DNA from 2 places in the Nonomuraea sp. NPDC004702 genome. Region 1 is predicted to be linked to the other one. Evidence: riboswitches for the same ligand, from Rfam matches in the RefSeq annotation. Region 1 holds a riboswitch; the other holds the start of a gene.

Region 1 (11,617 bases):
GCCGATATCAAAAGGCAATCCGGCCGCGCATTCTCAGGAGGGGCCGGTTCTCAGCTCGTCCAGCTTGCGTTCGATGCGGTCGAGGCGCCGGCACAGGTCCTCCAGGTCACCGCGTTCGGCTCCCTCCTCCTCGGGGCGCAGGTGAACCAGGAGCGAGCCGCCGGGCTCCAGGCGTACCAGGTCGGTGTCGGTGACGCTCTCGGCCCCCCGGAGCTGGAGCATCACGTTGAGGTCGGCCTGCCGGACGCCCATCCGGCGCAGCGCCGAGGGGATGAAGTGCCCGTCGCGGGCCAGGACGACCGGCGTGCCCTCGAACGCCCTGCCGACCGAGGGCACGGTCGCCGCCAGCCGCACCACGACCGAGTTGACCGCCACCAGGATCACCACGCCCACCAGACCGCCGATCAGCGAGTTGTCCGGGCCGATGATCGCATTCTGCACGACGTTGCTCATCAGCAGCATGACCACGAAGTCGAAGTTGTTGAGCTGCGCGATGCCGCGTTTGCCGGCGATGCGAAGCAGCACGGCGATCGTCACGTAGACGGCGATCGTCCTGACGGTCTTGTCGGCGACGGAGACCCCCAGGTCGAACAGGTCGCTCACCGGCGCCTCAGCTTGGCGATCAGCCCCAGGTCCTCCACGCAGCGTCCGAGCCCCAGGGCCACCGAGTCGCTGGGCCGCTCCGCGCGCCGCACCGGCATGGACAGCCCCTCCTGCAGCCGCCGGCGCAGTCCGGGCAGCAGCGCGCCGCCGCCGACCAGCACCATTCCGCGCTCGCCCAGGTCGGCGGTCAGCTCGGGAGGGCAGCGTTCCATGGTGTACTCCGCGGCCCGCACGATGTGCTCGACCGGCTGGACGGCCGCCTCGCGGACGCGCGCCGCGGGCAGCGCCACCGCGCGCTCCTCGCCGGTGCCGGCGTCCCTGCCGCGGATCAGCACGTTCCCGGCCGGCTCCCGCGTCGCGCGCAGCTTGGCCGACTCGGCCTCCCGCTCGTCGGCCAGCAGGCCGTGCTCGTCCTCGACCAGGCGGGCGACCGCGCGGGTCACGGCGTTCCCGCCGCCGCGCACGGTCCCGGCGGCGACCACGGCCCCGCAGGAGAGCACGGCGACCCTGGTGGCGTCCCGGCCGATGTCGACGACCATGTGCCCGGCGCCGTCGCGGACCGGCAGGCCCGCGCCGAGCGCGGCCGCGATCGCGTGTTTGACCAGCAGGATCCCGCGGGCCTCCGCCTCGAAGCCGGCGTCGCGCAGCGCCACCCGCTCGATCGGCGTGAACTCGTCGGGCACGGCCATCACCAGGCGCGGCCGGGGGAACGGGTGCCGGTGCACCTTGCGCAGGAAGTGCCTGATCATGCGCCGGGCGAGCTCGCCGTCCTGGGGCAGGCCGTCGCTGATCGGCCAGTACGTCTCGCCGTCCGCGCCGTCCGCGCCGTCCGCGCCGTCCAGGGCCTCGGCGCCGAAGCCGACGACCCTGCCCGTCTGCCTGTCGCGCAGGACGACCGACGGCTCGTCCAGCACGATGCCCCTGCCCTTGGCGTAGATCCTCGTGCCGGCCGCGCCGAGGTCGATCGCCAGGTCACGACCCAGGAGGCTCATCGCCGTACTGGGAGGTTGAGCATCATGCCTGGGTGTATATCCGGCGCTTTTCCAACGCAACACCAGGAACCGCAGAGTTCCGTTTTACCCTTCGCGCCGCAGGGCGGCCAGGGTCTCGTCGGCCCACTCGATGCCGGAACGCGCCTGGTGCAGGCCGAGGGACAGCGCGTACTGGCCGAACAGGCCCCCGGGCCGGCAGTCGAGCGTCGCGAGGCGGGCCTGGAAGTGGGCCTTGATGCGCTCGACGACGGCGACGGCCTGCCCGGTGTCGAGCAGGGCCAGCAGGAACGCCTGGAGGGCGGTCTCGCTGCGCACGGTCGCCGACGGGTCGTGGCCGACCAGCCACTCGGTGACCAGCGCGCGGCCCTCGGCGGTGATGGCGTAGATCTTGCGGCCCCGGGCGCCCTCGTGCTCGACCGTCACCAGGCCGTCGGCGGCCATCTTGACCAGTTCCGGATAGATCTGCGTGTGCCCCGCCTGCCAGACGTGGTTGAGCGAGTGCTCGAACTTCTTGGCCAGGTCGTAGCCGCTGGCCGGGCCTTTGGTGGCGAGCAGGCCGAGGAGCGCGATCCGCAGGGACATGCCCGCCAGCATAGCGAAGGCTTGACATGTCAGCTCTTACATATCAATCTTCACCTGTGACTAATGACATGAAGACCAAGGGCAACGGTCTGGTGTTGCTGGCGGTGCTCGGCGGGATGTTCCTGGCGATGCTCGACCAGACGATCGTCGGCACCGCGTTGCCCCGCATCACCGGCGAGCTGGGCGGCACCCGGCTCTACACCTGGGTGGTCACGGCCTATCTGCTCACCTCCACCCTGACCGTGCCGCTGTACGGCCGGCTGTCCGACCAGCACGGCAGGAAGCCGCTGCTGCTCGTCGGGATGTCGGTGTTCGTCGTCGGATCGGCGTTGTGCGGGCTCGCCCAGGACATGACCCAGCTCATCGCCTTCCGCGCCGTGCAGGGGCTGGGCGCGGGCGCGTTGCTGCCGCTGTCGCTGGCCCTGGTGATGGAGATGTTCCCGCCCGGACGCAACGGCGCCCGCGTGCAGGGCGCGCTCGGCGGCGTGATGGCGTTGACGTACCTGGCCGGGCCCTTCCTGGGCGGGTTGTTCACCGACCACGCGAGCTGGCGGTGGGCCTTCTACGTGAACGTGCCGCTCGGGATCGTGCTGATCGCGATCGTGGTGCTGCGGCTGCCGTTCCGTCCGGGCACCGGCGGCGGTGGCCGGCCGGACTACGCGGGCATCGCGGTGTTCAGCGTGGCCATCAGCGCCCTGCTGCTCGGCCTGACCGAGAAGGGCCTGGACGGCAACTCCTGGACCTCCCCGCCCGTGGCCGGGCCGATCCTGCTGGCGCTGGTCCTGCTGGCCGCGTTCGTGCTGGTCGAACGGCGGGCGGCGAACCCGGTCATGCCGATGCACCTGTTCCGGGACCGCACGTACACGCTGGTCAACGCGACCTCCTTCTTCACCGCCTTCTGCATGTACGCCGGCGTGGTGTTCCTGCCGCGCTACTTCCAGCAGGCGCTGGGCGTCAGCGCCACCGAGTCCGGGCTGAGGATCTACCCGATGACGCTGGCGATGGTGGCAGGCAGCGCGCTCATGGGCACGCTGATGTCCAGGACGCGCACGTACAAGCCGTGGCTGGTCGGGGCGCCGTTCCTGCTGGTGGCCGGCAGCCTGCTCTGCCTGAACCTCACCGTGCGCACCGACGGCCTGCTGCTGGCCGGGTGGATGGCGCTGCTCGGGCTCGGCATGGGGCCGATGTTGTCGGGGCTGACCGTGGCCGTGCAGCAGGCCGTCGCGCCGCGGTACATCGGCACGGCCTCGGCCAACCTCACCTTCTTCCGGCAGATCGGCGGCTCGGTGGCGCTGGCGCTGGCCGGCACCGCGTACACGTCGGTCATCACCACGGACGCGCCGGTCCACGGGCTCGCGGCCGCGCACGCCTCGGCGGCGGCCGTGGTCATCCCGTCGCTGGGCGTGGCGGGCGCGGTGATCGCCCTGGTCGCGCTGGTCATGATGCCCGGCAGGCGGCTGGAGCAGGCGCCCGCGGCGGAAAGCAGAGTGGAGGCCGGTTTCGCGTCGTAAGCGACGTCGTGCGAAGCTGTGGATGTCCCCAGAACCAGGAGGTCCTCATGGCGGAAACACCGGAGCCGGAAGTCAGCGAGACTCCCGAGGACGAGATGAAGCGCAAGTTCCGCGAGGCGTTGGAACGCAAGCGCGGGCAGCAGGCCGACTCGGCCGCGGGTGGCAGGGGCGTGGACCCGTCGAAGATCCACGGGGCGCACGGTCCGGCAGCGAGTAAAAGATCCTTCAGGCGCAAGAGCGGCGGCTGAAAGGCCCGATTTAGCAGGGGGTACGGCATGCCGTGCCCCCTTTCTCTTTACCTCGATAGGTAGATCTTTACCCGGTTCATGACGATTCGTTTGTATTTGTCCGAATCTCTGGGTACCGTCTTAACCAATTACCAGCTGGTGGCGTAGTCCCTACCAGGAGAGGGACGACAGCTGGCGCCGAATCCCGACTTGTCGGGAACCGGGGACCCATCTCATTGGGGTGAATCCGGCCATGTGCCGGTAGGGCATCTCCACGCCCGAACCCGTCAGCTAACCCGGTAGGCGAGATGGAGAGGACTTCACGCATGTACCACCTCGTCGTACCCCCGGACAGTGTAGTGACGACCGCCTGCTGAGCGGTCTCTTCCCTGACTTCCCCCACGCGCCGCGTAACCACCTTTTCGGCGCTCTGCCCGGTTACGCACCGTAGTCACGCGCGTTCCCCCTGTCCCCTCGCGAAGGACTTCACTGCTTCATGTCTCGATTTGGCCTGCGCTCTCTCGCCCTGCTGTCCGTGTCCGCCATGGGCGCGCTGACGATCTCCGCCACCGGCGCCCACGCCGACACCGGCGACGACCAGAAGATCCTGCTCAAGGGTTCCACGAAGGCCTCCTACTTCTGGGACGACTCCTCCGGCCGGGCCGGCGACACCGGGCTCCCCGCCAGCGGCAAGCCCATGCAGAAGGGCCTGGCCGCCAGCCCGAGCTGGCCCCTCATGACCGAGGGTTACGTGACCTACAACGGCAAGAAGATGCCGTTCTTCGTGGGCGACCGCGGCCCCGGCGAGCCCTCCAGCCGTGGCGTCATGCTCGACCTCGACGCCAAGACCTTCGCCGAGCTGACCGGCGGCACCTTCAACCCCGACACCCTCGGCGTGGACGGCAACGGCGGCCAGGGCCACATCAAGATCGACTACGTCATCACCAAGTGGGGCGACGGCAAGGGCAAGAAGAACTACCCCGTGGCCTTCTCCACCGGCGCGTGGGGCAGGTTCGACGACAACCCGGCCGAGCCTCCCAAGGTGCTGGCCGACAAGCCCGCCGAGGACGCGGCCGGTTCCGCCGGCGGCCAGGTCGGGAAGACCGTCGCGATGGGCGGCACCGTCATGGCCGGCGTGCTCGTGCTGGCCGGCGGCGGCGTGGTGCTCGGCGGCGAGCGCCTGCGCAAGCTGCTCAACGACTGATCTCCGGACAGACCGCTCTTTACGCCTCGCAACCAGAATGACATTCTGGTCGCTGTGATCCAGCGCGCAGCCGCCAACGGCATCGAGATCGCCTACGAGAGCTTCGGCTCACCCGCGGGCAGGCCCCTGCTGCTCATCATGGGACTCGGCGCCCAGCTCATCCACTGGGACGACGAGTTCTGCGAACTCCTGGCCGAGCAGGGCCACCACGTCGTCAGGTTCGACAACCGCGACGCGGGCCTGTCCACCCATCTCCACGACGAGGGCGTGCCCGCATGGGGCGCGCCCTCGCCGTACGTGCTGGACGACCTGGCCGACGACAGCGCCGGGCTCATGGACGTCCTGGGCCTGCCCGCCGCGCACGTCGTCGGCGCCTCGATGGGCGGGATGATCGCCCAGGCGCTGGCCATCCGGCACCCCGCCCGCGTGCTGAGCCTGACCTCGATCATGTCCACGCCCGGCCCGCAGGCGGCCCCGCCGACCGAGGCGGCCGCCGCGGTGCTCTTCGCCAAGCCCGCGACCGACCGCGAGGGGGTCGTCGCCGGCGCGCTGAAGACCTGGGCCGTGCTCGGGTCCCCCGGCTGGGAGCTGGACCGCGAACGCGTCACCAGGCTGGCCGGGCTCGCCTTCGACCGCTGCCACGACCCGGCCGGCACGGCCCGCCAGCTCGCCGCCATCATGGCCTCCGGCGACCGCACGTCCGCGCTGGGCGGGCTGAAGGTGCCCGCGCTGGTCATCCACGGCGAGGACGACCAGCTCGTGCCGCTCGCCGGCGGGCGGGCCACGGCCGCCGCCATCCCGGGCGCCCGCCTGGTCACCTACCCCGGCATGGGCCACGACCTGCCCCGCGCCCTGTGGCCCGCGATCGTCGCCGAGATCACCGCCCACACCGGCTCCGCGACGCCCGCCCGGCCCGAGCCCGCCGCGTGACCCGCCGCGGAGCCTCGCTGCGCGGGCCGGTCAGAGCTCCAGCTTCTCCTCGATGACCTTGAGCATGTGCCGGGCCAGGGCCAGGTTGGCCCGGTTGCGGTCGAGGGCGAGGTAGAGGAACAGGCCCTTGCCGCTGCGGCCGGTCAGCGGGCGGATGATGTGGTACTGGGCGGTCAGCGTGATCAGGATGTCCTCGATGCCGTCCTTGAGGCCCAGCGAGTCCATCGTGCGCAGTTTGGCCTTGATGACCTCGGTGTTGCCCGCCGCCGCGACCTGCAGGTCCAGCTCCTTCGAGCCGCCGAGCGTGCCGAGCGCCATGCCGCTGCCGTGGTCGACGATCGCCGCCCCGATCGTGCCGTCGATGCTCATCATCTCTTTGAGGGAGACGTCCATGCCTGCCATGCTTTCCTCCGCTTCGGTGGGGATGGTCAGTGCTTGCGTGCCACGGCGGCCACGGAGGCCGCCGTCTTCCTGCCCTCCAGCCGGAGGAGCCCGACGTTGGCGCCGGGTCCTGCCAGAACCGTGAGGACGATCGTGGGGCCCGCGGCGTAGAAGGCCACGAACCCGGCGGTGCCGGACACGAGGGTCTCCTCGAACGTCCCGCGGCCCGCCATGGTCAGCATCCGGCCGCTCATCGCGAGCAGCGCCGCCGACAGCGCCGCCACCTGCTCGCCGGTGTCTCCTTGCAGGTCGCAGGCGATCCGCAGGCCGTCGACAGTGCACGCGACGCTGCCGGTGACGTCCGGCGTGCGGCCGCGCAGGAGCTCCATCTCCGCCAGGAGCTCTTGCCGTAGCTCCACGGGTGGCCTCCTCCTGCGTCGTGAGGGGAACCTCACGGCATCTCCTCCAGCGCCTTCTTCAGCCGCAGCAGCAGCGTCAGATCGGTCGGGTCGCCCGTCGGCACCGGCCCGGCGGCCCCCGCCCGTCCGTTCCCGGCGGGAACTGCCACCGCGCCGGGCACCCGCCTGGGCAGCGCCTCCCCGTCGTCCGGACGGCGTTGCGCGGGCCGTACCGGATCCGGCGGGACGAGGAGGCCGGCGGCGGCCAGCCTCCTGACGGCCAGCAGCACCGAGTAGCCCGACCGGCCCAGGTGCCGGGCCAGCTCCAGCGGGGTCGCCTTGTGGTCGGCCCGTACGACGACCTCCCACTGCACCTGGCTGAGCGCCACCCCGTGCCCGGGCAGGCGCGGGACCGGCCGCACGGGCTGGGTGTCCACCTCCGGCGAGGGCCAGATGCCGGCCAGCTGCTCCCGGCGGCGGGCGGACTCCCGCACCAGCTCCTGGACGTCGAAGAACCACTGCCCGCCCAGCCAGTGCTCCTCGCCGGGCCGGAACTTCGGCCGCACACCCGTCACCGGCAGCAGGAAGAAGGCGGCGTCCTGGACCACGCCGAGCACGGCGTACTGGAGCTCGGCCAGGGTGACCGGGCCGTCCTGGAGCAGCCGGGCGCGGCCGCCGTCGGCCTGCAGGGCGCGCAGGGCCGACTCCGGCACCCGCCCCCTGGCCGCGAACAGCCGCTCGACGCCCGGCGTCTGGGCGCACTCCATGTACGTCACGCGCCCGTCCGACAGGTAGATCGTGCCGTTCCGGCCCACGCGGAGCGCCCCCGTCGCGCGTTCGCGGGCGAGTCCGGCGAGGAGTGAGTCGAGCGCGGCCATGGCTCAGGTGGTCAGCAGGTCGGAGATGGCCCGCAGGCGGTACCGGGCCAGGGCCAGGTTCGACCGTTCCGGGTCGAGGCGGACGTAGATGACCAGCGGCCCCTCGAAGACCGTCTCCAGCAGCCGGAGCAGGTGGTGCCCCCGGTCGGTGGTGACGAGCATGTCGTCGATGCGCACGATCTCGCCGGGACACGTCCGGGTCAGCCCGTCGGTCGTGGCGCGCAGCGCCTCGGTCAGCGCCGCGGCGGACCTGTCGGCGTCCACGCCGGACGCGCTGCTGAAGGCGACCGCCATGCCGCTCGTGCCGTCGACCAGCATGGCGTCGAGCGCGCCCGGTATCGACATGACCTCCGCCAGGCAGGTGTCCACTCCCAGCACCGCGAGCCTCCCTCCGTCGTGGGACGGGGAAAGCGTAGGGGGCCACAAGAGACCAGAAGGCAGGCGATTTACCGAGGGATACGTTTTTATACGGCCAGGACGAAGAAAAGCATCACTCGTGCGGAAATATGATCAATTCACGAGGTTTTTTCACGATGGCGGAGCATTTCGTGCACGTTCTCCTCGGCCCACCGCGCGACCACCGAGATCGGCGCGTGCAGCGAGCGGCCCAGGTCGGTCAGCGCGTACTCCACCCGCGGCGGCACCTCGGCGAAGACCTCGCGGGTGATCAGCCCGTCCAGCTCCATGGCCCGCAGCGTCTGGGTGAGCACCTTCGGCGTCACCCCGCCGATCCGCCCGCGCAGCACGGTGAAGCGCATCGGCCCGTCGCTGAGGCTGAGCAGCACCAGCACCGACCACTTGTCGCCGATCCGGTCGAGGACCAGCCGAGTCGGGCAGTTCGGGTCGAAGGCATCACCGGTATCCATAAGGTACTTATAGCACGATGAAGTAACCAGTATCCATTGGATACTGTGCTTCTCATGAAGATCCTCGTGTTCGGCGCGACCGGAATGATCGGTCAGCGCATCGTCACCGAACTCACCGGCCGCGGCCACGACGTCACCGGTGTCAGCCGCCGCGGTCCCGTCAAGGGCGACGTCCACGACGCCGCCACGCTCGCCGAGGGCTACGACGCCGTCGTCTGCGCCATCGCCCCGCCGCGTGACGGCACCGAGCCCGAGCCGCCGTTCCTGGCCGCCAACCGCGCCCTCATCGACGGCCTGCGCGCCGCCGGGGTGAGCCGGGTGCTGGTCGTGGGCGGCGCGGGCAGCCTCAAGGCCGGCCCGGACGTCGACCTGGTCGACACGCCCGGCTTCCCGGAGATCTACAAGAAGGAGGCCAGGGCCGCGCGGGCCGCGCTCGGGCTCTACCGGGAGGTGACCGACCTCGACTGGACCTACGTCTCGCCGGCCGCCGAGATCGCGCCCGGCGGGCGCACCGGCGTCTACCGGATCGGCCGCGACGACCTGCTCAGCGACGCCGACGGCCGCAGCTTCATCACTGCCGAGGACTACGCGGTGGCGATCGCCGACGAGCTGGAGGAGCACGCCCACCCGCGCACCCGCATCACGGTCGCCTACTGATCGTCCTCGTCCGGGTCGTCGGGCAGCAGCGCCTTCTCGTCGGGCTTGTGCACCAGCACGTTGTCCACGTACGACTTCACCGCCGTGGCCAGCCCGACGTCGCCGCCCGCCGTCTCCGACAGGTACCAGCGGTGGTCGAGAATCTCGTGGAAGAGCTGCGCGGGCTCCAGCTTGCCGCGCAGCTCGGCGGGGATGCCGTCGACCGTCGGGTGGAACACCTCGGCGAGCCAGCGGTGGGCGACGATGGCCTCGTCCTCGTGGCGCAGGCCCTTGGCGACCCGGTAGCCGTCCAGGTCGTTGAGCAGCCGCCGGGCCTGGTTCTCCTCCACGTCGAGCCCGGTCAGCCTGATCAGCCGGCGCTGGTGGTGGCCGGCGTCCACCACCTTCGGCCGGACGATCAGGCGGCCGGTGCCGACCTTGCGCCGCACCATCATCTCGGCGACGTCGAAGCCGAGCAGGTTCAGGCGGCGGATGCGCTGCTCCACGCGGTGCCAGTCGACCTCGTCGATGATCTCGCTGTCGGTGATCTCGGCCCACAGGCGGTGGTAGCGGGTGACGATGTCCTCGGCGGTCTCCATGGGGTCGATCGACGGGTGCAGCAGGCCGCCGGCCTCCAGGTCCAGCATCTCGCCGAAGATGTTGGTGTGGGCGACGTCGATGTCGGTCAGCCGCTGGCCCTCGCTGATCATCGGGTGCATCTCGCCGGTCTCGGCGTCCACCAGGTAGGCCGCGAAGGCGCCGGCGTCCCGGCGGAAGAGCGTGTTGGACAGCGAGCAGTCGCCCCAGTAGAAGCCGTTCAGGTGCAGGCGCACCAGCAGCACGGCGAGCGCGTCGAGCAGGCGGGTGAGCGTGTCGGGGCGCAGGGTGCCGGACATCACGGCCCGGTAGGGGAGCGAGAACTGCAGGTGCCGGGTGATCAGCGCGGCGTCCAGGCCCTCGTCGCGGCCGGTCACGTACGCCACGGGCTCGACGGCCGGGGCGTCCAGCCTGGCCAGGTCCCACAGGAGCTGGTACTCGCGCCTGGCGTACCGCTCGCTGATCTCCTTGATCGCGTAGACCTTGCCGGAGAGCCGGGCGAACCGCACGACGTGGCGGGAGATGCCGCGCGGCAGATCGACCAGATGATGCTTGGGCCAGTCGGCCAGCGGGACGTCCCAGGGGAGCCGGATGAGGTCGGGGTCGCCTAGCGCGCCAGTGATCTGCAGGGGCATGAACGTCAGGATATGGTGCGTAGGTGGACGAGTTTCTCAACTGGTACTTTTCCGACCGTCCCGTCGTCGCCAGCCAATTGGGAGCCGACGGCTACGACCACACCCTCGGCGATTTCACCGCCTCCGCCTGGGAGAACAGAGCCCGGGAAGAGCTCCGCTGGATCGACCGCCTCTCCGACGCCCCGGCCGACTCGCTCGACGACGCCATCGACAGAGACCTGGTTCTGTCCCAGCTGAGGGGCTCGGTCGCGCTCGAATCCTGGCCCGAGTGGCGGCGCAACCCGGGCCTGTACCTCTCGGCCGTCTTCGGGTCGCTGTTCAACGCCTTCCAGCAGCGGCTCAAGCCGGAGCCCGAACTGGTCGCCGCCGCGATCTCCCGCCTGGCCGAGGTGCCCGGCGTGCTGGCCGCCTGCCAGGCCAACCTGGACCCCGACCTCGCCGCGCCGCTGCTGGTCACGCGCGGGCTCAACCAGGCCCGTACGGGCCGCAACTTCCTCACCCGCACGCTCCCCGCGATGGTCGGCGACGAGACGCTGCGCGCCCGGCTGGCCGAGGCCGCCGAACCCGCCGCCGACGCGTTCGACGCGCTGGTGTCCTTCCTCGAAGGCTTCCAGTGCGGCGGCACCTGGCGGATGGGGGAGAAGCTCTACTCCACCCTGCTGCGCGAGCGCGAGATGCTCACGTACGGCGCCGCCGAGCTGCACCAGAAGGGCAGGGCCGCCTGGGCCGACCTGGACGCCCGGATGCGCCGGGTCGCCCTCGGCATGACCGGCGCCGAGGACTGGCGGGCCGCCATGGAGTCCCTCATGGACGACCACCCGCCGACCCTGGCTGACATGCGGGCCGAGTACGAGGCCGAGACCCGGCGGGCCCGCGAGTTCGTCCGCGAGCGCGGGCTGGTCACCTTCCCCGAGGGGGAGGAGTGCGAGGTCCTGCCCTCGGCCGAGTACGCCCGCCCGGTGCTGTACGTCGCCCACTACCTGGCGCCGCCGCCGCTCAGCAGCTCGCGCACGGGCATCTTCTTCGTCCCCTACACCCCCGACGACTTCACCGAGGAGCAGGTGCGCCAGCGCCTGCGCACCAACGCGCGCGCCCAGATGCCCTCGATCGCCGTGCACGAGGCCTATCCCGGGCATCACTGGCACCTGTCGTACATGGCCGACAACCCGCGTACGGT
Region 2 (11,617 bases), on a different contig from region 1:
CCCTGCTGACCCGATGCGGCCTGCTGGCCGTACTGGGCCTCCTGGCCGTAGCCCTGCTGACCCGAAGCGGCCTGCTGGCCGTAGCCGGGCTGGGCGTACTGCTGGCCGGAGGCGGGCTGCTGGCCGTAACCCTGCTGGCCGTACTGGGCTTCCTGGCCGTAGCCGGGCTGCGTGTACTGCTGGCCGGAGGACTGCGGCTGCTGGCCGTAGCCCTGCTGACCCGAGGCGGCCTGCTGGCCGTACTGGGCCTCCTGGCCGTAGCCGGGCTGCGTGTACTGCTGGCCCGAGGACTGCGGCTGCTGGCCGTAGCCCTGCTGCTGGCCGTAGCCCTGCTGACCCGGGGCGGCCTGCTGGCCGTACTGGGGCTGCTGGCCGTAGCCCTGCTGGTGGCCGTACTGCTGCTGTTGCTGGCCGTACTGCTGTTGCTGGCCATAGCCCTGTTGCTGCTGCTGACCGTATGGGGGCTGGCCGAAGGCATCGTCCGCCCGGTAGCCGACCACAGTCACGTCCGGGTCGGGCTCACCGGGCCGACGGCCGTGGTGCTGGCCGTACTCGGGGTTCTCGCCGGAATCGTCCTGTGGGTACGGCGGCTGTCCGGTGCTCACCGTGTCACCTCGCTTCGAGTGCGCATGTGGCACGTGTCAGGACACATGCCTGTGCTGCCCAACGTATCGACATAGGTATCAACAATCACCTTTCCAAGTGGTCAAGGTCCGCGTCACCCGATGTCAGATGCAGCAGCATGCGGGTGTTGCCAAGGGTGTTCGGTTTGACGTGTTCCAGATCAAGGAACTCCGCCACACCCTCGTCGTACGAGGCCAGCAACTCGGCGTAGACCTCGGGTGAGACCGGTGTGCCCTGGATGGGGCGGAAACCGTGCCTCGCGAAGAAGTCGACCTCAAAAGTCAGACAGAATACACGCCGCAGTCCCAGATCCTTCGCCTGCCGGACGAGTGCCGAGACGATCCGCCGCCCCACGCCCAGCCCCCGGCACGCGGGATCGACGGCCACCGTACGGACCTCGGCGAGGTCCTCCCAGAGCACGTGGAGCGCGCCGCAGCCGACGACCTCCCCGCCCCGCTCGGCCACCCAGAACTCCTGGACGTCCTCGTACAGCGTGACCGTGGCCTTCTCCAGGAGCCGCGGCCCCGCGCCCGCGTAGGTGTCCACGAGACGCCTGATCGCACGCACGTCGGGCGTGCGCGCACGCCTGACCACGACCGCGGTCTCGGGGACTGCCACTTCGGCCACCTGCTCCATGGCTCTCCAGGGTACAGATCTCATTACGGCTCGGCCCTAAATCCCACGTCTCGGGCATCTCATCACATCCCGTGGTCAGGTGAACACGGGCCGACTTGGAGCTTTCCTCCAGACCTCAGCACCCCGAATGCTGGACAAAAGGTGCAGAAGCCCGCTTCCGTACGGCTACCCACGAGATCACCTTGTGACCCTTCAGTTGTGAAACCTCTACAGACTCGGCAGTTCCGGTTGAGCGTGAACCCGGAGTGCATTAGTGTCCAGCGACGATGTTCTCCGCGTAATGCGCGCGGAAAGACACGCCCAATTCCCGCAAGGGAAGCCGGGGAACCAACGGCGGCGAGCACCTGGCGCCACCACTTGGGGTGAATCCGACCATCTCGGTAGGGCTGCTCCGGCCCGAACCCGTCAGCTAACCCGGCCGGCGTCGATGAGAGGAGCTCGGTTGGTGAAGCGGACGTTCGACCGCTCGGGGACGTCCGGGGGCAGGCACGCCCGCCCCCAGGAGCAGGCCAGGCGCGCACACCGCCTCGGCGTCATCGGCGTCACCGTCGCCGCGATGCTGTTCGCCGTCCCCGTCGGCTCCGCCGCCGCCGACCCGAAGCCGTCGCTCTCCGAGCTCTCCGACCAGGTGGAGAAGCTGCACGAAGAGATCGAGACGCTGGCCGAGCAGTACAACGAGCAGCGCGAACGGCTGAAGGCCGCCCAGAAGGCCAACGACTCCGCCCAGAAGATCCTGGCCACCAGCGAGTCCGACCTGGCCGCCAAGCGCGCCAGGGCCTCACTGCTCGCCCAGAACGCCTACATCACCGGCGGCCTGGACAAGGCCCTGGCCTTCGCCCAGTCCGGCGACCCCGAGACCTTCCTCGACCGGGCCGCGACCACGTACGCGCTCGAACAGCAGCAGGGCGAGGAGGTCAACCAGCTCGCCAGGGCCATGGAGGCCGCCGAGCGGGCCAGGGCCGGCGCCAAGACCCGCATCGCCGAGGTCCAGAAGCTCGTCACCGATCTGGAGAGCAGGCGCTCGAAGATCACCAAGCTGGTCACCAAGGTCGAGAGCAACCTCTACCGGCGGGCCGTCGGCGAGGCGGGCCGTCCCGGCACCCGGGCCGTGCGCGTCAACCTGCCGGTCATCGGCGACGGCAAGGCCGCCCAGGCCGTCAAGTGGGCCCTCACCCAGCAGCTCAAGCCGTACGTGTGGGGCGCCGAAGGGCCGCGCTCCTACGACTGCTCCGGGCTGGTGATGGCCGCCTACCAGCGCGTGGGCATCTCGCTCCCCCACTACACCGGCGACCAGTGGACGGCCGGCAGGCAGGTCAGCCGCGACCAGCTGCGCCCCGGCGACCTGGTGTTCTTCTACAGCGACCTGCACCACGTCGGCATCTACATCGGCGGCGGCATGATGGTCCACGCTCCGCGGACGGGTGACGTCGTGCGGGTCGCCCCGATCGGCGGGCGGCCGTTCGCCGGCGGCGTGCGCATCGCGGACTGACCCGCGCGCCGGTTCGCCCAGCGCCACTTCGCCCAGCGCCGGTTCGCCCAGCGTCACTGGATGATGAGCGCCACCAGATGAGCGCCGCTAGATGAGCTGGCGGCGCGCCGCCCATGCCACGGCCTCGATCGCCGTGGCCACCCCGATGCGGTCGCAGATGCCCCTCAGCCTGCGCCGTACGGTCCGTCCGCTGATGTCCAGCCGCCTGCCGACCCGATCGACCGTCACTCCCCTGGCCAGCTCGGCCAGTAACGCCAAATCCGCGTGGCTCAGCTCAACGCCTTCTGTGAGCACATCCACCGGGAGCCCTCCCCCAAACAGCAGAACTCGGACCTTTCAGGCGAAGCAAAGCCGCTCGTCTCGGTGAAGGTAAACGCATCGCGGAAAGGTCGTCAAGCGCCACAATCGGCGCCCTTGACCAGTGCTATTGACATGATCACTTATATGTGACGTACTCCGCATATGTTGGCACGCCGTGGTCCGCTATGAACGGTCCAAACGATCAATTCGGCGGCCCGGTTCCACCTCCGATGAGCGCCACCGACGTGCTGGGTTTTGATCCCTCGGATCCGCAATTTGTGCGCGATCCGTACGTCCGATATCGCGAGCTGCGAGCCGCCGGGCCGATCTTCAGAACGCGCGGCGGGCTGCTCGTCGTGACCACGTACGAGTGGTGCGCGGCCGTGTTGCGCGACCCCGGGTTCGGTCACGGAACGTCCCCGTCCGCGCAGGAAGAGGCAGGTCAGCCCGGCAGGTCGTTCCTGCTCATGGACCCGCCCGATCACACCCGGTTGCGTGCTCTGGTCAGCCGCGCGTTCACGCCGCGCATGGTGGCCCGCCTCAGGCCGCGGATCGAGGCGATCACCGCCGACCTGATCGGGCGGCTGCCGGAGGAGGCGGAGCTGATTTCCGGCTTCGCGTACCCGCTGCCGGTGATGGTGATCAGCGAGATGCTCGGGGTGCCGCCGGAGGACCACGACCGCTTCCGCGGATGGAGCGAGGCCCTTGCCCGCGGACTTGACCCGATGCTGACAGACGCCCTCATGTCGGAAACGGAGCGTTCCAGGAACGAGTTCCGCGACTACTTCCGCCACCTGATCGCACGGCGACGCGAGCGTCCCGGCGAGGACCTCCTGAGCGCCCTCGCACACGTCGAGGAGCTCACCGAGGCCGAGTTGCTGGCGACCTGCGTGCTGCTGCTCGTGGCCGGCCACGAGACCACCGTCAACCTCATCGCGAACGGCGTGCTGAACCTGCTGCGGCACGACCTGCTGCACCGCGCCGCCGAGCGCCCGAGGGAGGTCGTGGAGGAGGTGCTGCGCTTCGATCCGCCGGTCCAGCTCACCTCCAGGATCGCGCTGGAGGACCGGGAACTGGGCGGGACGCCGGTGCCCGCGGGCTCGGCCGTGCTCGTGCCGATCGGCGCGGCCAATCGCGACCCCGCCGCGTTCGCCGATCCCGACCGGTTCGACCCCGGCCGCGAGCCCGGCCGCCACCTGGCCTTCGGGCTCGGCCTGCACTTCTGCCTGGGCGCGACGCTGGCCAGGATGGAGGGCGAGATCGCGCTGTCGGCGCTGGCCGCGGCGGCGCCGAAGATGGAGGCCGCCGATCCGGATCCGCCGTACAAGGAGAACGTGGTGCTGCGCGGGCTGGCCCGGCTGCCGGTGCGGCTCAGGCGGTAGCGTCGTAGCGTTCCCTGGCGGCCTCGACGTCCTCGATGTGCTCCTCGGCCCACGCCTTGATGGCGGTGACCAGCGGCATCAGGCTCTGGCCCAGCGGGGTGAGCGCGTAGTCGACGCGCACCGGCACCTGCGGCGTGATCCGGCGCGCCACCAGGCCGTCGCGCTCCAGGCCGCGCAGGGTCTGGGTGAGCATCTTCTGGCTGACCCCCGCGATGTGCCGGGCCAGGTCGCTGTAGCGGCGCTCGCCGGAGGCCAGCGAGCTGAGCACCAGCGTGACCCATTTGTCGCTGAGCCGGTCGAGCAGCTTGCGGGAAGGGCATTCGGCGAAGTAGGCGTCGAAGGCGAGTCTCGCCTGGTCACGCCGCTGCGCCGCCGTCGTGGTGGCCACCGTCTCACTCCTCGCTGTGTGTTACGCACTTCCAGGTGCCTACTTACTGAAAGAGAGTAACTCTTCCTAGGGTCACGGGCATGACGAACATGCGTGCACTCATCGGCGGCTCCGGCGCTCCCCGGCTGGTGTCCGCGCCGCTGCCGGTGGCGGGGCCCGGCCAGGTGCGGATCAAGGTGGCCGCGGCCGGGGTCAACCCCTTCGACCTGGCCGTGGCGTCCGGGGCCCTGGTCTCGTACGGGCTGGCCAGGAAGCTCGACTCGTACGGGATCGGCTTCGACGCCGCGGGGACCGTCGACCAGGTGGGCCTGGGAACCTCCTTCAGCGTGGGAGAGGAGGTCGTGGGGCTCTGCGCGCGGCTGGAGCTGCCGTACAAGGCGCAGGCCGAGTACGTCGTGCTGGACGCCCCGGCGGTGGCCCGCGCGCCGCGCGGCGTGAGCCCCGTCCACGCGGCCACGCTGCCGCTGAACGGGCTCACCGCCTGGCAGGCGCTCGACCGGACCGGCGTCGGGCCGGGCGGCACGCTGCTGGTCACGGGGGCGGCGGGGGCCGTCGGAGGCTACCTGGTGGAGCTGGCCGCCGTGCGCGGCGTCAGGGTGGTGGCCGCCGCCGGCGCCGCGGACGAGGAGCTGGTACGCGGCTTCGGAGCGGAATGGTTCGTCCCGCGCGAGGAGGACCTGGCCGAGGCCGTACGGGCGCAGGTGCCCGGCGGTGTGGACGCCGTGGTGGACGCGGCCGTGCTGGGCCTGCCCGCGCTCGACGCCGTACGGGACGGCGGAGCGTTCGTGGCGCTCGCGTCGGGGGTCGCGCCGGTGGCGCTGCGCGGCACGGACGTGGCCACCGTGCTGTTCCGCTCGGACGCCCGGCAGCTCGCGGAGCTGGTGCGCCTGGTCGAGGCCGGACGGCTGACGCTACGCGTGGCCGGGACGTACCCGCTGGAGAAGGCCGCCGACGCCCACGCCCGCCTGGCGGAGGGCGGCCTGCGCGGACGGCTGGTGCTGGTGCCCTGACCGTCCGGACCGGCGCCCCGCACGTGCGCGGGGCGCCGGACGGCGGCTCAGTGGGTGGGCTTGACCAGCGGGAACAGGATGGTCTCGCGGATGTTCTTGCCGGTGAAGGCCATGATCATCCGGTCGATGCCGGCGCCCATGCCACCCGTGGGCGGCATCGCGTACTCAAGGGCCTGCAGGAAGTCCTCGTCGAGCTGCATCGCCTCAAGGTCGCCGCCCGCGGCCAGCAGCGACTGCTCCACCAGCCGGTGGCGCTGGTCGATCGGGTCGTTGAGCTCGGAGTAGCCGGTGCCGAGCTCGGTGCCGAACCCGATCAGGTCCCACTTCTCGGTCAGCAGCGGGTTGTCGCGGTGGAGACGGGCCAGCGGCGAGGTCTCCAGCGGGTAGTCCATGACGAACGTCGGCTGCACGAGCGTGTGCTCGACCAGCGCCTCGAACAGCTCCTGGACGAGCTTGCCCGACCCCCACTTGACGTCCCAGTGGACCTCGCGGCGATCGGCGATCTTCCGCAGCTCCTCAAGGGTGGTCTCGGTGGTGATCTCCTCGCCCACGGCGTCGGACACCAGGTCGTAGAGCCGGACCCGCGGCCACTTCTCCAGGCCGAGGTCGATCTCGACGCCGTCGTGCACGACCACGGTGGTGTCCAGGGCGGCCACGACGGCCTTCTGGTACATGCGCTGCGTCAGGTCGGCGATGTCGTTGTAGTCGAGGTAGGTGCCGTAGGCCTCAAGCATGGTGAACTCGGGGTTGTGCGTGGAGTCGGCGCCCTCGTTGCGGAAGTTGCGGTTGATCTCGAAGACCTTCTCGACGCCGCCGACCACCAGCCGCTTGAGGTAGAGCTCGATCGCGATGCGGAGGTAGAGCTCCATGTCGTAGGCGTTGATGTGGGTCTTGAACGGCCGGGCCGTCGCGCCGCCGTGGATGGGCTGCAACATCGGGGTCTCGACCTCGAGGTAGCCCTCCTCGTGCCAGAAGTCGCGCACCGCGCGCACGGTCGCGCTGCGCACCCGCGCCATCTTCCTGGCCTCGTCGTTGACGATGAGGTCGACGTAGCGCTGACGCACCCGCGCCTCGGGGTCGGTGAGGCCGACGTGCTTCTCCGGCAGCGGGCGCAGGCACTTGGCGGTGATCTGCCAGCTGTCGGCGAGGATCGACAGCTCGCCGCGGCGCGAGGTGATGACCTCGCCGGTCACGCCGACGTGGTCGCCCAGGTCGACGTCGCGCTTCCAGGCCGCCAGCGACTCCTCGCCGACCTTGTCGAGCGAGATCATGACCTGCAGGTCGGCGCCGCCGTCGCGGAGTGTGGCGAAGCAGAGCTTGCCGCCCACGCGGTTGAGCATGACGCGGCCCGCGACCCCCACCGTCTCACCGGTGGCGGTGTCGGGCTCCAGGCCCTGGTGTTTCTCCTTGACCTCGGCGTTGGTCGCCGTGCGTGGGAAGTTCACCGGGTAAGGGTCGACGCCCTCGCTGCGGAGGCGGTCGAGCTTTTCCCTCCGGATGCGCATCTGCTCTGGAAGTTCCTCGCTCACAACAACAAAGCGTAGGGGATACGGCGAACTGCAAGCGCTCGTGACGGTTCCCTGCAGGGGCGCTGCAAGGACCCTTTTGTACCAATGACTCACGAGCTCCGGGGGGAGCCGGCAAGGAGCCGGCCCGAGGGGAGCTCCGGGAGAGATCATGATGAAGAAGATCGCGACAGGCATCCTCGCCATCGCCGCCACCAGCGCCGTGGCCCTGTCGCTTCCTTCGGCCGCCAGCGCCACCACCGCCGACTTCGACGACTACTCCGACTACTGGGGCCCGGTGTACGCCAAGCAGCACCTGGCCAAGGCCCAGGGTCACGTCAGCGTCGAGTGGGACGAGGAGGACTCCAACGAGGTCCACGTCACCGGCCGGCTGTACGACCTGGACGACCGCGACTACGACGAGGGCGGCAAGTGCGCGTACGTGAAGTTCCAGGCCGAGGACTCCGACGGCGACTGGTCCACGGTCTACGCCAAGAAGTACTGCGGCTTCCCCGGCTACAAGAAGTTCCACTTCGAGGAGAACGACGTCTTCACCCTGCGGGCCAAGGTCTGCCAGGTTCCCGAGCAGGGCGTCTTCGCCACCAAGTGCGGCCCCTGGAGCGAGCTCTACAGCGCCGAGAACGAGTGACCCTCGCCGGCGACACCACGACCGACAGGCGGCCCCCTTCCCGAACGGGGGCCGCTTGTCACGTTCTAAGCGGTATTGCGGTGATAAATCAGGCGCAAGCCGATGAGGGTCAGCCACGGCTCGTGCACGTCGATCGAGCGCGACTCGCCGACCACCAGCGCCGCGTGGCCGCCGGTCGCCACGACGGTCACCTCGTCGGGGTCGTCGGCCAGCTCGGCGGCCATGCGCTCGACGATGCCGTCGACCTGGCCGGCGAAGCCGTAGATGATGCCGGCCTGCAGCGCCTCGACCGTGTTCTTGGCGATCACCGAGCGCGGCCTGACCAGCTCGACCTTGTGCAACTGGGCGCCGGCGGCGGCCAGGGCGTCGACCGAGATCTCGATGCCGGGAGCGGTGACCGCCCCGACGTACTCGCCCTTGGCCGACACCGCGTCGAAGGAGGTGGCGGTGCCGAAGTCGACGATGATGCACGGGCCGCCGTACTGGTCGATGGCGGCCAGGGCGTTCACGATGCGGTCGCTGCCCACCTCTTTGGGGTTGTCCATGCGCACCGGCACGCCCGTGCGCACGCCGGGCTCCACGATCACGGCGGTGACGTCGCCGTAGTAGCGGCGGCACATCTCCCGCATCTCGTTGAGCACGCTCGGCACGGTCGAGCAGATGGCGATGCCGCTGATGTCGGCGCCCTTGAGCAGGGGTGACTGGGCCAGCAGCCCCTGGAGCACGACGGCGATCTCGTCGGCGGTGCGGCGGGCGTCGGTGGCCAGCCTCCAGTGCTCGATGACGTCCTCGCCCTCGAACAGCCCCAGCACCGTGTGCGTGTTGCCGACGTCGATCGTGAGCAGCATCAATTACCCCCGCAAATCCAGTGCGATGTCCAGGGCCGGCGCCGAGTGGGTGAGCGCTCCCACCGCAAGGTAGTCAACGCCAGTTTCAGCCACATCACGAGCCGATTCCAAGGTCAATCCCCCACTCGCTTCAAGCGCAACCCTGTTTTTCGCCCGACTTTTCACGATTTGTACGGCATGTACGGTGTCCTCGACCGTGAAGTTGTCCAGCAGGATCTCCTCGGCGCCCTCGTCCAGCAGGGGCTCCAGCTGGTCGAGCCGGTCGATCTCGACCTCGATCGGCACCTCGGGATAGCGCTCCCGCACCGCGCGGTACGCCTCGGCCACGCCGCCGGCCGCCACCACGTGGTTGTCCTTGATCAGGGCCGCGTCCGACAGCGACATGCGGTGGTTGACGCCGCCGCCGCAGCGCACGGCGTACTTCTCCAGGGACCGCAGACCCGGCAGGGTCTTGCGGCTGTCGCGCACCCGCGCCCGCGTGCCGTCGATCGCGGCCACCCACCTGGCGGTCAGCGTGGCCACCCCGGACAGGTGCGTGAGCAGGTTGAGCGCGGTGCGCTCGGCGGTCAGCACGGCCCGCGTCGGGCCCTCGACCGTCATCAGCACGTCGCCGGCCGCCACCCGCTCGCCGTCCTTGGCCCGCCGCTCGGCGCGGCCGGCGCCCAGCCGGAGGAAGACCGCCTCGGCCACGGCCAGCCCGGCCACCACGCCGTCCTTGCGGGCCACCACGTCGGCGGCCGAACGCTGCTCGGCCGGGATCGTGGCCAGGCTGGTCACGTCGCCCGCCTCCTGCAGGTCCTCTTCGAGCGCGCGGTCGATCAGCGCGTCGACCTCGGCCGGGTCGAGCCCGGCGGCGGTCAGCTCCTGCGCCAGCCGCGGCGGCATCGCCTCGCCGTGCGGGGTGTACGTCATGCGAAGGCCCTCCTCGGTCAGGGTCACGTCCAGGTGGCCCAGCCACTCATTGTCGTCCCGGGTCTCGTGGTCCTCGCGCCAGTGGGAGCCGCGGGTCTCCAGCCTGGCCGCCGCCACGCCGGTCAGGACGGCGGCGACGGTGAGGAGGTTGCTCGCCTCCCACGACTCGGTGCAGGCGGGCACCTCGACCGGCGTCCAGAGCGCGTCACGCAGCGCCTTCGACGTGGCCTGCAGCGACGCGCGGCTGCGCAGCACCCCGGCGCCGGCGCTCATGTGCGCCTGGATCCTGGGCCTGGCCCTGGGGTCCACCAGGCCCGTCGCGGCCCGCCCGGCGACCGGCTCGCCCGGCTCGGGACGCGTCCGGTGGATGTCCTCGGCGATGCGCTCGGCGAAGACCAGGCCCTCAAGGAGCGAGTTCGAGGCCAGCCGGTTGGCGCCGTGGACGCCGGTGCAGGCCACCTCGCCGCAGGCGTACAGACCCTCGATCGAGGTACGCCCGGACAGGTCGGCGCGCACGCCGCCGCTGGCGTAGTGGGCGGCCGGGGAGACGGGGATCGGCTCGGTGGCCGGGTCGATGCCGTGCTCCCGGCAGACGGCGTAGATGGTGGGGAAGCGGCTCTCCCACTTGTCCCTGCCGAAGTGGCGGCCGTCGAGGAAGACGTGGTCGCGGCCGGTCTCGCCCATGACCCTGGTGATCGCCTTGGCCACGACGTCGCGCGGGGCCAGGTCGGCCAGCTCGTGCACGCCCTGCATGAACCGGTTGCCCTCGTGGTCGACGAGGACGGCGCCCTCGCCCCTGACCGCCTCGGAGATCAGCGGCTGCTGGCCGGTCGAGCCCTCCCCCAGCCACAACACGGTCGGGTGGAACTGCACGAACTCGATGTCGCGCACGACCGCCCCCGCCCTGAGCGCGAGCGCCACGCCGTCGCCGGTGGACACGACCGGGTTGGTGGTCGCGGCGTAGACCTGGCCCATGCCGCCGGTGGCCAGCACCACCGCCCGCGCCAGGACCGCCCCGACGCCGTCACGCGCGCCCTCGCCCATGACGTGCAGGGTCACGCCCCTGGCCCGGCCGCGGGCGTCCTTGAGCAGGTCGAGCACGAGCGCGTGCTCGATCACCTCGATCGATCCGGCGCGCACCGCCTCGACCAGCGCCCGCTGCACCTCGGCGCCCGTGGCGTCGCCGCCGGCGTGCACGATCCGGTGGCGCCGGTGTCCGCCTTCCCTGGTGAGCTGGAGCTCGCCGTCGGGGGTGCGGTCGAACCGGGCGCCGCGCTCGATGAGCCGCCGCAGCGCGCCCGGCCCCTCGGTCACCAGGGTTCGCACGGCCTTGGTGTCGCACAGCCCGACCCCGGCGAGCAACGTGTCGCTCAGGTGCTCGTCGGGGGTGTCGCGCGGGTCGAGCACGGCGGCGATGCCCCCCTGGGCCCACTTGGTGGACCCGGCGGACAGCACGTCCTTGGTGACGACCAGGACCTTGGCCGCGGGATCCAGCTCGGCATGGCGCAGCGCCACGGTCAGGCCCGCGACGCCGGAGCCGACGACGACCACGTCCGCCTCGACCGTCCAGCCGGGTTCGGGGGCCGTCAGACGCTGGGGAATCGCCGGTGCACTCATGGGGGTCTCCTCACTGAGGCGATTTCGTCACTATGACGATAACGCCTGCCGCAGCGTGGACATGCCCCGGGGGCACCGTACGGATCAGTGACGAAGGCTCAGGACGACGTTGTCGATCAGCCGGGTGCCGCCCACCCGGGCCGCCACGGCGAGCACGGCCGAGCCCTCGTAGGCGTCGTCGACCTCCTTGAACGTGGCCGGATCGACCAGTGCCAGGTAGTCGAGGTCGAGGTCGGGCCCGGCCTCGTCGAGCACCG

The links. A riboswitch is a leader RNA that binds a small molecule or an ion and turns the genes downstream of it on or off. The one in region 1 is predicted to bind cyclic di-AMP.
Region 2: it holds a riboswitch for cyclic di-AMP, as region 1 does, so the genes downstream of both, ACWEJ6_RS15075 (C40 family peptidase) here and ACWEJ6_RS00575 (hypothetical protein) in region 1, are expected to answer to the same signal.

The regions. Positions count from the first base shown of each region.
Region 1 covers NZ_JBSGCE010000001.1:106,756-118,372, reverse strand. The annotation lists gene ACWEJ6_RS00600 (DUF421 domain-containing protein) at 34-603, opposite strand; gene ACWEJ6_RS00595 (rod shape-determining protein) at 600-1,595, opposite strand; gene ACWEJ6_RS00590 (PadR family transcriptional regulator) at 1,680-2,177, opposite strand; gene ACWEJ6_RS00585 (MDR family MFS transporter) at 2,234-3,688, shown strand; gene ACWEJ6_RS00580 (DUF5302 domain-containing protein) at 3,736-3,936, shown strand; cyclic di-AMP (ydaO/yuaA leader) riboswitch at 4,102-4,236, shown strand; gene ACWEJ6_RS00575 (hypothetical protein) at 4,412-5,119, shown strand; gene ACWEJ6_RS00570 (alpha/beta fold hydrolase) at 5,174-6,049, shown strand; gene ACWEJ6_RS00565 (hypothetical protein) at 6,080-6,451, opposite strand; gene ACWEJ6_RS00560 (roadblock/LC7 domain-containing protein) at 6,478-6,849, opposite strand; gene ACWEJ6_RS00555 (DUF4388 domain-containing protein) at 6,882-7,706, opposite strand; gene ACWEJ6_RS00550 (roadblock/LC7 domain-containing protein) at 7,710-8,084, opposite strand; gene ACWEJ6_RS00545 (winged helix-turn-helix transcriptional regulator) at 8,222-8,572, opposite strand; gene ACWEJ6_RS00540 (NAD(P)-dependent oxidoreductase) at 8,627-9,229, shown strand; gene ACWEJ6_RS00535 (DUF4032 domain-containing protein) at 9,223-10,440, opposite strand; gene ACWEJ6_RS00530 (DUF885 domain-containing protein) at 10,464-11,617, shown strand, end outside.
Region 2 covers NZ_JBSGCE010000009.1:225,372-236,988, reverse strand. The annotation lists gene ACWEJ6_RS15085 (RDD family protein) at 1-605, opposite strand, end outside; gene ACWEJ6_RS15080 (amino-acid N-acetyltransferase) at 691-1,260, opposite strand; cyclic di-AMP (ydaO/yuaA leader) riboswitch at 1,548-1,699, shown strand; gene ACWEJ6_RS15075 (C40 family peptidase) at 1,706-2,749, shown strand; gene ACWEJ6_RS15070 (helix-turn-helix domain-containing protein) at 2,837-3,049, opposite strand; gene ACWEJ6_RS15065 (cytochrome P450) at 3,328-4,431, shown strand; gene ACWEJ6_RS15060 (winged helix-turn-helix transcriptional regulator) at 4,421-4,819, opposite strand; gene ACWEJ6_RS15055 (NADP-dependent oxidoreductase) at 4,900-5,829, shown strand; gene lysX (bifunctional lysylphosphatidylglycerol synthetase/lysine--tRNA ligase LysX) at 5,877-7,358, opposite strand; gene ACWEJ6_RS15045 (hypothetical protein) at 7,507-7,983, shown strand; gene ACWEJ6_RS15040 (type III pantothenate kinase) at 8,049-8,831, opposite strand; gene ACWEJ6_RS15035 (L-aspartate oxidase) at 8,835-11,360, opposite strand; gene panC (pantoate--beta-alanine ligase) at 11,445-11,617, opposite strand, start outside.